3 regions of the Oleiphilus sp. HI0117 genome follow, and region 2 is predicted to be linked to each of the others. Evidence: predicted binding sites of a transcription regulator. Region 2 holds the regulator's gene; each other region holds the start of a gene.
The links. The regulator FliA, encoded in region 2, starts transcription of late flagellar genes. The targets are predictions, from matches to a motif close to CTAAAGTTNNNNNNNNNNCNGCCGATA.

Region 1 (4,289 bases), on a different contig from region 2:
ATTTCCAGAGCTCACAAAGTAGGCGTTCGCTCTCTAGCCAAGTGGAACGGCATGGCACCCACTGACCCGATTAAGCCAGGTCAGGAATTAATTATCTGGTCACTTAAGGATGTAGGTAAAGCAAGCATGCCGCTACCGTCTTTTAGAGATAAAAGGCAAATGATCAGAAAGATTGGCTATCGAGTAAGAAAAGGTGACTCGCTCGCTCGCATCGCAAGTAAGTTCAGCGTAACGATTAATGACCTAGTAAGCTGGAACAAGCTAAACAAGAAAAAATATCTACAGCCAGGACAGAAGCTAACCATCTACGTAGACATAACAGCTACTTAGGCCCCGTTACCGAGGCTAGAATTTATTTTAACCTAGGAAGCCACCTCTAAAATCATTCAGACAATAAGTACTCACTAAATTCGATAAAGTGGGAAACAGTTACCTTATCTACTGGAATCATAGACTTATCAGCGTCAGCGCTATTTTCACTTAATTCACTCATCATATCTTTCACTCTTTCAAGCGTTTCACGAATCAAGCTGACCATTGAGTCGCGCGGAGATTCAAACACTCCCATTGAATCATTCATCTGATTAAAGTGATTAACCATATCTACAATAGGTTGATACCGCTTTAGGTTTGATAAGTCATTCGTTCGACCTTCTTGTGAACTAGAAGGTGCACCATAAGTTCTTAACTCTTCCGCTACAGTCTTGGACAAGTCTAAGGAAAAGGATGCAATTTCGCTGGAATCAAACCCTACACTCATCGCTGATTCAAATGCATCCTGAAAGCGGTCTTGAAAAAATAATTCCGTTACATTACCTAGCTGCGACAATAGCTCGTTAATTGCCGTAAGCTCCGATTCATCCAGCTCCCCTTCGACACTATATTCAAACGACTTATCGCCGGACACAGCCACGCCTAGAGAGTTTCCCGAAGACTGGTAAATAGAGGCAAATGTATCACTCAAACGAATCGAGACTTTATCGCCATCCCTGGTCGTTAAGGAAAACTCGGTACTATCATGACTTGCATATTTGTACTTGGAAACAGCCTCGAAAGACTCTGGCTTAAGCTGTTGTTCATTGACTTTCTCTGGCGTAAAAAACTCGTAAACATTTAAAGCTTGCTGGGAGGTTTTAGCCTCAGTATCTACAGGAGTGTTAGTCGAAGCCGCAACTTCATTTCTAGCGCTCTGCTTGCTCCCTTCAGCTAAGCCATCTGCAGCACTCAGATGTTTTCCTTCAATATCATCTACCCCCTCATCAACCAAATGTCGAGACTGAGCTATTTCCTCCTCAAGCTTTTCATCCATCAAACCCAATGCGCTGATATCTTCTTTAGCGGATGAAAAGCCCGCCTCAATCCCTTTTCGAGCCTGACTTAATAAGTCACCAATTCTCGACTCATCCGCCCCGTTTCTGAGCTCGCTTTCAATTCGGCGTTCGACAAAACCGAGCACAGTATGAGCCACATCTGATGGAGAAGGCACTTTAAACTCAAACTGAGGTTTTTCGATAGTAATATTGAAACTAAAGTTTGTCTCTATCGAGCGGGAGAAAATTCTCCTTCCACTATCGGTACCGGCTTCTAAAAGCTGAGTTTCAACGCTTGTTTGCATACTTGCACTTAGCTTTGCAGAGCCAGTGCTTTCAGCTATCTTACTGGCATCTAGCGAGCGGTGCCGCGACAGCCCACCATCGTTTAGCTTGTCAATGTTATCTAATGCGTTCATACAAAACCCTCTAAAATCCGGTTGACCTCATAGCTATTACCGTCCGCAAAAAGATTTTCTTTAGGCATTCTTTTATAGAAAAGACATCTAAAGCAAGAATCTGTTATATTCCACGCAATTCACCAACTTAATGCGATTACTATGAATAAATTCCCCGAACCAAGCGACCAATACATGCCCGCCACACTCCTTCGGCGACTTCTTGCGTTTTTTTATGACAGTATCTTATGCATAGCTCTCACCATGACCATCACCATGATCTATATGGCGATTAGCCATAGCCTTATTGGTGCCGAAGAGTACAAGCAAATTAATGAGTCAGGCCAATCGCTTAAGGACCCACTACTATCCTCAACGCTTTTTATTTCCCTATTTCTGTTTTTTGGTTATTTCTGGACTAAAACCGGACAAACCCTTGGAATGCAGGTTTGGCATTTACGCATACAAAATGAGGACAACACATCAATCAGCTGGAACCAAGCCCTTGTCAGGTTCTTTGTCGCCGGAGTTTCCATTGCCGCATTCGGTCTTGGCTACCTTTGGGTATTCATCGATAAGAAAAATCGAACCTGGCAATGCATCGCATCTGAAAGCAAAGTTATACGAATTCCAAAGCGCAGCTAGACTCTAAATAAGTCAAACCAGCTTTCTCAGGTCAAAAAAAAGCTCTCGACATAATCGAGAGCTTTTTAGACAACAAACAAAAAATTAATCGTGAGCAGAGATAATCCAGTTTGTAGTCGACTCCATATCAGTAATAAACAACTGACCGATTGACTCACCAGTATCGCCGAATGAGATAGAGTGGATATCAATATCACCCTTGAAGCGCGTATTGATTGCAATACCATCCACAAAAGGATTACTACCAGCAAGCAGACCATCTATATTTAAAACAGCATCTTTAACTGCATAGATTTCACGAATAGAGTGCGCAAAACTAAATGATGAAGTGCCATCCAAACCTGTCAAATCGCCACGCTCATTGTGAATTTCCATGTCAGAAATCTGAACACCGGCAATATCAATATATACATCCAGATCTGTAATCTTAAAGTAACGACCCCAGTATATTTTGGAGTCAGCCTTACCCGTATTACCACCTAGAGGTCCAGATCCATCAAAGCCGTTACCATTGTTCTCAAGATGTAAGTCATCAGGACCTAAGTAACCCTGGATACCTAATTGACTAATCAAGGTAGTTGTACCAGCAGCACCTTGGTCGGGACCCTGACCATCAGTATCTAGACCAGCAGAACCTAGCTCATAACTTGAACTTGCCAAGCCAATTGCATCGATTTCAAGACGAAAGTCGACAGCATGCTCTAGGACTAGCTCTGCAGTATGAAAATCGTCTAATCCAAATCTACCGTCAGCTCTATACTGATCGATACCGCCTTCTGAAGCCCAGCCATCAGTAAAGTCAAAATGGATTACCAAATCACCATCACCATATGTGCGCTTATCGTCAATTACAGCGTTATCACGAGTTGAGTCAATACCGTTTGCAACACTAACAAACGTCGTATCAGTATTCCCATCATTTACATACATCTGAGCAATATCACGCATATTGGAAAAACCATATGCAAGCTCATTATCACCGTCGGTACCATCACCGGCGATGTCAATCTCAAGCCGTAAGTTGTCAAGCATCGTACCTGCAGAGCCCGTACCATTACCCAACGAGTTACCACCCATACGGATACCTTGAATCAACAAATAGCCTGCATCGTGATATGCGAACTCTCCGATCTCCCACTGACTTTCTACATCAAGAGTAAGACCTGCCTGACCCGTGACGTCTTGTAGACTATCTTCATCAAGCATTTGGACTTCGGCCATCACATTTGATGACAAAGCAGAAACTGCCGTCACCAAAGCCAACCTCTTCAAGCCTTTCATTATTGTATTCTCCTACTTTTTTTATTGTGCCGGCCTTCAGCTCTATTTTAGTCCAATCGGGATATATAGACTTTGTACCGTTAGGCGCCCCTTTCTTTCTTAAATACAGCCCGCATCCATGCATACACAAACCTGTGCCAAGGTCCTACAATCCACCCTTGACCCAAGGACTACTACATACGCATTTTATCCAGTCTAGTTGCTGCTTGAATAATACGCGAATTAACAACCTGGTTCAATCATGGAAAGTCTGTGTGAGACACTGCTCTCACTCCAGCTCAACGTGCCCTTCGCAAAAGGAATATCCCTGCTACCAAACATACCGAAATAGGAATAACAGTCGCATAGATTGGATTAAAACCAAACACAATTGCACTCGGCCCTAACAGGTCTTGTGCATACTTGAACAACAGTCCAACCACTACCCCTGAAAACACCCTAAACCCCATCGTGACAGACCTAAGAGGCCCAAATACGAACGATATTGCCACCAAGACCAATACTGCCGTTGAAATTGGCTGAAACGCTTTCTTCCAAAATGACATCATATAAGCGTCAGAGTTTAAGTCCTGAGCTTCAAGATATTGAGAATAAGTATATAAACCCGATATAGATAAGTCGTCGGATGACACAACCAACACACTAAGCACCGAGG
Region 2 (4,289 bases):
TCACACCTTGTTGTATCGTCTGTAGGGCAGTATCAGGTGATGTGTTCAAATTACCATCACTACAAAATGGTAGGCTTGTCAGGCGCCATTATTACTAAGGTTGATGAAGCTGTTAGCCTGGGTGAGGTGATGAGCTTTCTTATCGATACGCGTCTCAAAGCCAGTTATTTTACTGACGGTCAGCGAGTTCCTGAGGATATTCATGTGTTTAGGCAAAAAGAAATCCTCTCGAGAGCTGAATCTTTATTGAATAGTTCGGAGCGATGGGTAACAATCAGCGCCCAAGAGCATGAAGGTGTTTTAGATCAAATATTCTCTCATTCTGCGTAAACTTAATCATATCTGCTAAACTCTTATTAGCGTTGATTAAAATATAGAGCTGAATGTAGCAAGATTATGCAGTATACACTGAAAATACGGTCAATGTTTCAGTATCACGAAGATCTCAATATGGTTGAATAAACTGAAGTGCGAAAAATAATTAGATGTATAAAAGGGGATTTTCACCAGTATGGCGAATTCTAATCCGGTTCAGGTAATCGCGGTAACTGGCGGTAAAGGTGGTGTGGGCAAAAGTAATGTGTCTATTAACCTTTCGATTATGCTCGCTGAGATGGGGCGTCGTGTTGTACTTTTAGATGCCGATTTAGGTTTGGCTAATGTTGATGTTTTGTTAGGTATCACCTCTAAAAGCAATATAGCGGATGTGATAAGTGGCGAATGTTCTCTGCGTGACGTTTTGGTTGATGGGCCCAAAGGAATAAAAGTAGTACCAGCTTCATCTGGTACGCAAAAAATGGTTTCTTTGAATCCAATGGAACATGCCGGTTTAATTAATGCCTTTAGTGAAATTTCTGAAGATCTCGATGTCCTGATTATTGATACCGCAGCAGGTATATCCGATGGTGTTGTTTCGTTTCTTAGGGCTGCGCAAGAAGTTATTGTTGTCGTATGTGATGAGCCTACATCGATTACCGATTCATATGCGCTAATTAAATTGTTAAATCGCGATTACGATATGTACCGTTTTCGTGTACTGGCGAATATGGTTAAAACGCAGGAAGAGGGGCGCCACCTCTATTCCAAGCTTGCTCACGTTACTGAGAGATTTCTCGATGTTGCTCTGCAGTATGTTGGGTCAATCCCTTTCGATGAGTCGGTGAAAAAAGCAGTGCAGCGTCAACGGGCTGTTTCTGATGTGTATCCTCGTGCAAAAGCATCGTTGGCATATAAGACGCTTGCCCAAAAAGCGGATAGCTGGCCACTGCCTTCTTCTCCAAAAGGTCATTTGGAGTTCTTTGTTGAGCGCCTGGTTCAGGCTACCTCAAACTAGAACGTGTTTAGTTCCGGTGTCATAGGCTGATGTATACAGACGCTCAAGTAAAACGTGCCGATGATTTGATTCGGTCTCATGCGCCTTTAGTCAAAAAAATTGCGCATCATTTGATATCTCGTCTACCGTCTAGCGTTCAGGTCGATGATTTAATTCAGGCTGGTATGATCGGGTTATTAGAGGCTTCCAGGAAGTATGAAGCTTCTAAAGGTGCGTCCTTTGAAACTTATGCGGGCATTAGAATTCGTGGTTCGATGATGGATGAGGTGCGCCGGGGAGACTGGGTGCCAAGGTCTGTTCATCGGAATGCAAGAAAGATAAGTGAAGCGATCAAGGCTATTGAAGATAGAGAGGGTCGTGATGCGCAGGATGGCGAGGTTGCCTCAGAGTTAGGTATGACGCTTGAGGAATACTTTGCTTGCTTGAAAGACAGCGCTAGTGGCAAGTTATTTAGCTTTGAAGAGCTAAGTGAGTCAGGTGACGTTTCTAGTGAAGAGTATTTGTCCGAGAATTACACGCCCGCGACGGATGTTCAGAATGATGCCTTTCGTCGAGCTTTGGCCAAAGAGATTGATGTTCTCCCTGAGCGTGAAAAAATGGTTTTGTCTTTATATTATGAAGAAGAGTTGAATCTTAAAGAAATTGGTTTGGTGCTCTCTGTTAGTGAGTCTCGAGTAAGTCAAATACATTCTCAAGCAGCGATGCGTTTGAAAGCTAGAATGAGTGATTGGCGTACCTGATTGCAGTTTGTCTTAGCCTGATCGAACTATTTGCTTAGACCTCTTTTCTCAAAGTTTGTCCCCCATGTAAGGGGAAAATAAAGCGAATAAAATTAATAAATTGGCTTGATTTTATATAGTTGTTAAGAAATGTGCCGATAAGTGAAACAAATATCAAAAAAAACTGGCTAGCCTAAGAACACCGACTAGACTTGTTTTTAGGTATTAAAATGTAATTTCGGGTATCGACATGAGTGGAGGTCGACTTGAATAAAGATATGAAAATTCTCGTAGTAGATGATTTTTCTACAATGAGACGAATTATTAAGAACCTATTGCGTGACCTAGGGTTTACTAATACTGATGAAGCTGACGATGGTAGTACTGCCTTACCAATGCTTCAAACAGGTAAGTATGACTTTCTGGTGACTGACTGGAATATGCCTGGGATGACTGGTATTGAGTTGCTTCAGCATGTTCGTTCTGACGATAACCTCAAAAGTCTTCCTGTGCTAATGGTAACGGCTGAGGCTAAACGAGATCAGATAGTTGCTGCCGCGCAAGCAGGTGTGAACGGTTATGTCGTTAAGCCATTTACCGCAGCTGTTTTAAAAGAGAAGATTGAGAAAATCTTCGAACGTATCGATTCCTAAGGCTGAGCGATTCATGACTGACGCAAAGCTAATAAATAGCGAACCTCTAAGCGGTTTTGAGCAGACTTTGAAGGCTCAGGCTAATGAGTTGAAGGAGCGAATTGACAAAGGAGACTTGTCGGGGGCGTTAGGTATTATTTCTGAGTTAAATGAGACTCGGGATAAAACTCTGTACCAAGAAGTCGGTCGCTTAACTCGGTCGCTACACGAGTCAATTCGGAACTTTCACATCGATGCTTCCAGTGAGACGGCTAAAGATGACCTGTCTACTATAGAGGATGCGTCCGACCGACTCGCGTATGTGGTTGATATGACCAATAAGGCTGCAAACAAGACCTTGGATCTTGTCGAAGAAACCATGCCTTATGCTTCAGGAATCAGCCAGGAAGCGAAAAAACTCAAGATGGATTGGTCTCGCTTACAGCGTAAGGAAATGAAACCTGATGAGTTTAGAACGCTGACAGCCACAATGGGAACTTTCCTTGGAAAGTTGTGTGAGGATTCAGATAAAGTAAATGATAATCTCACGCAAATACTGTTAGCGCAGTCTTTCCAAGACTTAACTGGTCAAGTGATTCAACGAGTCACCGGATTGGTTAAAGATGTTGAAGAGAATCTTGTTAATTTGGTCAGAATGGCCGGTAAGGTTGACCAGATTACAGGAACAGTCCACGAAGTAGAAAAACAAGAAACAGGCATTGAGGGTGAAGGTCCACAACTCCATGCAGAGCAACGCGAAGACGTTGTTTCTGGCCAGGATGATGTGGATGATTTGCTGTCCAGTCTAGGATTTTAAAGGGGCGTAGAAGATGGGGTTTGAAGCGGATGATGAGATACTTCAGGACTTTCTTGTAGAGTCTGGAGAGATACTCGAGCTTCTTTCAGAGCAACTGGTTGATCTAGAGCAAAATCCAGACGATAAAGATTTGCTAAACGCAATTTTTAGAGGGTTTCACACTGTAAAGGGTGGAGCAGGCTTTTTACAGTTGGATGCACTGGTCAAGTGTTGTCATATTGCAGAAAACGTGTTCGATATTCTGCGAAATGGTAAGCGAAGTCTTGATGCTGACTTAATGGATGTCGTTTTACGTGCGTTAGACTCTGTAAACGAAATGTTCAGTGAAGTCAGAGATGGCCAAGATCCAACCCCAGCTGACCCACAGCTTTTAAGTGACTTAGAACGTTTTGCGAAACCTGCTGACGCTGCGCCTGCTGCTGAACCTGCAGCTGTTGAACCAACACCGGAGCCGGTTGCTGCAGAAGCCTCTGCTGAAGAGGCTGATATTACTGATGATGAGTTTGAACAGCTCTTGGATGCATTAGATGATGATGCGGGTAAAGGGAGTGCACCAGCGGCATCCGAACAAGAATCTGACGAAATTACCGATGACGAATTCGAAAACTTGTTAGATGAGCTACACGGTTCCGGTGCTCCTGTTGGTGTCAGCGAAAGTGCTGGTGCCTCAGCTTCACCAGACAGCTCCTCGGCGGATTTATTTTTTGAAGAACCGGCTGCGGGTGGCGACACGAGCAGCTCGCCAGAGTCGGGTGATATAAGCGAAGAAGAATTTGAAAAACTATTGG
Region 3 (4,289 bases), on a different contig from region 2:
GCATGTTTGACGCTGGCTTCACCATTATGACGGCAGAGTTCGACAAACTAATTCCAGAGATCCTGGAAGCATTCGGCGGTGAAGATACCAGCGCCGTGATCGAAGAATCGAACTAACTGTCGGCAACGCTGAGTACATAGAAATAGCGGCAATCAATAGCCGCTATTCAATCTCTTATGTAAAAGCAATAAGCAAAAAAGCACTCTAGACTTGCGAACAAGCCTCTAGAGAATACCCTTTTCAATAACTTCCTGACGAATACCAGACCAGGCACCTTGAATCTTCTTCAAGTGAGAAAGCACCTCTTCCAACATTTCCAGATCGTTTTTGACATTCGCTTCAAACAATCGATGCTCACAGTAGACATAAAGATCAAATAAATTTTGCGCAACCTCCTGCCCCTTATCTAAATCCAGAAAGCTACGCAAACCCGATATAATCTCTATCGACTTGTTAATCAAACGATTCTTGCCTTCAAAGTCACTCGCAGCAATACGCGCCTTAGCCATATTAATGCGCTCAACAGCACCATCAAATAAAAGCTGAATTAATTGGTGACGGTCAACATCGACAACACTTGTCTGCGCATTAACCGACTGATACTGATGTAATGCATTCATATTATTCTCCTACGATTACCGAGGTGTAATTTCCCCAGCTACTTCTCTTATTTTTCACTTGAACTTGAACCTGAAAGCGCATCTAGCTGCGCCTTTATAAAATCCATCGTACTATTTAACTTGGAAACCGCGATATCAGCTGCGGTAAACTGCCTAGCTAAACGCGCAGTAACTGACTCTATTCTTTCATCAAGCGCAGTACGCTGCTCTGCAATCAAGGCTAGCTCTTTAGCCAGCGTATCATTCTTAGTAGTGAGCGAACCTTCAAGCGATACCATATTAGTAATCAAGTCTACTAACTGCTCGCCAACCCCCTCAATATAAGTAACCGTTCCACGGTCGCCCGTAGATGATCCGCCAACAGTAATTCTAATACCTTCAGAGTCATCACCAACAGCAGCGGTTAACACCTGCCCTGACCCTGTCGCCACAGCACCGTTGATAGTACCCTCAACATCGACGCCATCAACGCCCGCAGCAATACTCAGACCAAGCTGAGCTACTGTATTAGTATCAACAGCTGTTATCTCTACCGTAGACGCCGCACCATAAACATTTGAATTAATTACCAACTGGTTAGAGCCGTCTAGACTAACCGTTACTGACTTTCCAGCAGCACTAAGCGTTGAATCTGCATTGATTTTAGATTGAATCTCGGCAGCTAATTGAGTCTGCGTATAGCTACCTGCATCAAGCGTGATTGAACCACTTTCAGTACCATCAATACTAATGGTGAATTCATCATTATTTGCATCAATAGTTGTACTAGCACCTAAACTTACAGCGCCCGATAGCTCTCCTCTTGTCGCAGCAGTCGTTATGTTAATATCATAACTGCCCGGCTTAGTGTTGATACTTGCAGTACCAAAGCTTACTTGAGCATCGCTGGCTCGCCCTTGATCACTGAACAAAGCCGAAACATCATCTGGGTGCGAATCAAGCTGATCACTAAGAGTGTCTTCATTTAGGCTTAGCAAACCAGTTTGATAATCTGTCGTAATACCAATATCTGCCAAACTACGGACATTTGCATTTTCCAAACCACCAACCGTCGAACCCAATACGCGTCGTACCTGATTCATCATACTTCGAGTTGTCGAGTCACCAAGCAAAATGCCCGCTTCAGCCCCACCACTAGGGTCAAACTCACTATTGTCGTTCACCAAAGTCTGTAGAGCATTAAACTTCTCTACAAATTCTGAAACTTTCTCGACCACAGCAGTGTGATCATTTTGAACAGATAAAGCGGCTGGCGAACCATCATTTGTGCCACTCAGGGTCAGGGTTAAACCTGGAATAGCGTCATAAATCTCATTACTTGAGCGCGTGATCGGTACACCATTCAATTTGAATGATGCATCCGCGGCTGGTTGACTCTGTATTAAGTTAGTCGCTCCCGCGGTGTAGGCGAGTCGAGAAAGACCATTTGCATCTGTGTTACTTGCATCACCGGTGTCCGAAACAGAAATATCGATCGTTTTATCCAGACCCGTTTCATCGGCATTGAATACAAGCTTATAGCCAGTTCCCGTGTAAAGAACTGAAGCCGTCATGCCTACATCAGATTCAGAATTGATCGCTGCAGCAATACCATCAAGCGTATTATTACTATTATCGATAGTAACGTTAGTCGTTTTTCCATCAACCACTATCGTTAAAGAGCCTTCACCAATCGCTGTTGTATCGGAGTCATTAAACTCAGTAGAAGTAAGCGTTTGAGAGACTGCTAAAGCGGTAACTTCAAGCGTATGAACTGATGGAGTTGCATCATTGGAGTCTACCACTGCAGAGAATGCAGAGTTCCCAGAAGAAACCGTTTTTGATTCGAATAACTCAGGATTTGCCAGTGTACGCGAAGGTAGGCGAAGATCTGTAATAGCGGACTTTATTTGACCAAAAATTGACAGTTCAGCATTTACGTCAGCTTCTTGACTGTCCAGACGAGCCTCGACCGGAGCACGCTCCGCACTAGCGAGATTCTCTATTAACTCGCTAGTTAGAACACCCGAGCCTATTCCGACTGAAGATACACTGGCCATAACATCCACCTACTCACCTGTAATCACCAAAAGTGCTCTATATCAGATATAGCGCGAAAGCCGATATTTTCTTGCTTTCAATATTTTAGTGATTAACGAATACTAAAGGGTAAACAGCTTAACAGCGTTATTGAACCCTGCCTATAAATAGTATCGGCAGGCAACACGGGAAGTTTAACTCCCGTGTTGTAAAAGAATGTAAACCATTGCCGCTATTTTAGCCAAAAACTACACTTTAGCTTTAAATAAACTTAACGGTTCATCTTGATGCAAGTCTTGAGCCAACTTCAAAGCAACATCATCAGGAATCTGCCTAACTACTTCAGAGGTCTGCTTATCAACCACTGTTATAATCGTTTTCCCTGACTGATCATCGAGATTAAACTGCAAATTTCTTTGCACCGACTGCACATAGTCATTCAACTTTGTTACAGCCTGCTCAACCTTTTCTTGCGCTTGCTCCGCTGGCTTAAGGCTAGGCTTTTCTTCTACACCTTGCGCAACCGGCTTTGCACTCGCACCATCTTTAAAGTCAACAGAAGAACTGCGCTGTGCCTTTTGAGCAGACGATGCAGCAGCCAGCTTAACTGGCTGGCCTACACCACTCATTTTCATGTCGCTCATAATTCACCTCACATATCTTTTTTAACTGCGTAAGCCGACTTTAACTCACGCTAAAGCCGGCAACGTTCATATTACTAAGTACTTATTACTGTAGAAGCGATAGAACCTGCTGAGGTCTAGCATTCGCTTGCGACAATACTGAAATACCTGCCTGCTGAAGAACCTGAGCTCTAGATAGCGCTGCAGTTTCAGTCGCGAAGTCAGCATCTCTGATTCGAGAGTTTGCAGCTGATAGGTTTTCACTGTTTACCGCGTTGTTAGAAATTGTGTTTTCGAATCTGTTTTGAATCGCACCCAATTTCGCTTGCTCTCTTGCAACCTGGTTGATCGCGTTATCAATTGCAGTTATCGCGTCTTCAGCACCTGCTGCGGTACTGATATCGATATCCTTCAGCTGCTGACCATCTTGAGAGCCACCATATGTACCGACCTCAAAGCCTGAGTTGCTAATCGCCGTAGGATCCTGAGTACTAATTTCAATAGGACCACCAGACTCTAACTTAACCGTACCAAAAGTAGTAGCATCCGCAGCACCGAAGTTTGTACCCGAACCAACAACAATATTTCGACCATCTTCAGCCAACAACTCGTACTGGTTGTCGTCAACAATTTTAGCAGTAACACCTGTCTGAGCCGTCTTAGCGTTAATCGCATCAACCGCTAAAGACACCTGCTCAGAGGTCGTGCCAGTCGTACCAGCGGCAAAACTAATAGACACGCCATTGACCGTCGCATTACCAGCAGTATCCGCAGAAACATCAGATGAGGTCACCTGCGTGGTATTCGCAGTCGCAGTCACACCAGTTTGATCTGAAACCAAGTTAATTGCTGATGCAACTGAAATCGCACTCGCATCTTTATTTGCCGTCGACGCATTATCAAAAGAGGAGAATGTAGCACCAACCGCTGTACCATTAATTACCAAGTCACCAGCAGTAAGCGCCGTACCACCCAAGGTATCACTCACAGCAGTTGCTTTTGAACCACTATAAGAACCCACTTCTAA

Region 1: a site for FliA is predicted at 1,767-1,793, ahead of A3757_RS04040 (DUF5610 domain-containing protein). Genes of this name have one in related genera too.
Region 3: a site for FliA is predicted at 2,811-2,837, ahead of fliD (flagellar filament capping protein FliD). Genes of this name have one in related genera too.

The regions. Positions count from the first base shown of each region.
Region 1 is NZ_LWGA01000325.1:6,349-10,637, reverse strand. Features, by position in the region: partial or broken gene A3757_RS04045 (LysM peptidoglycan-binding domain-containing protein) at 1-330, shown strand, start outside; gene A3757_RS04040 (DUF5610 domain-containing protein) at 383-1,729, opposite strand; gene A3757_RS04035 (RDD family protein) at 1,871-2,353, shown strand; gene A3757_RS04030 (DUF6160 family protein) at 2,438-3,634, opposite strand; gene lptG (LPS export ABC transporter permease LptG) at 3,913-4,289, opposite strand, start outside.
Region 2 is NZ_LWGA01000880.1:2,107-6,395, reverse strand. Features, by position in the region: partial or broken gene A3757_RS15440 (hypothetical protein) at 1-330, shown strand, start outside; gene A3757_RS15435 (MinD/ParA family protein) at 512-1,333, shown strand; gene A3757_RS15430 (RNA polymerase sigma factor FliA) at 1,363-2,073, shown strand; gene cheY (chemotaxis response regulator CheY) at 2,319-2,705, shown strand; gene A3757_RS15420 (protein phosphatase CheZ) at 2,674-3,501, shown strand; gene A3757_RS15415 (chemotaxis protein CheA) at 3,515-4,289, shown strand, end outside.
Region 3 is NZ_LWGA01001502.1:202-4,490, forward strand. Features, by position in the region: partial or broken gene rdgC (recombination-associated protein RdgC) at 1-116, shown strand, start outside; gene fliS (flagellar export chaperone FliS) at 225-620, opposite strand; gene fliD (flagellar filament capping protein FliD) at 668-2,659, opposite strand; gene A3757_RS24795 (flagellar protein FlaG) at 2,888-3,283, opposite strand; partial or broken gene A3757_RS24800 (flagellin) at 3,369-4,289, opposite strand, start outside.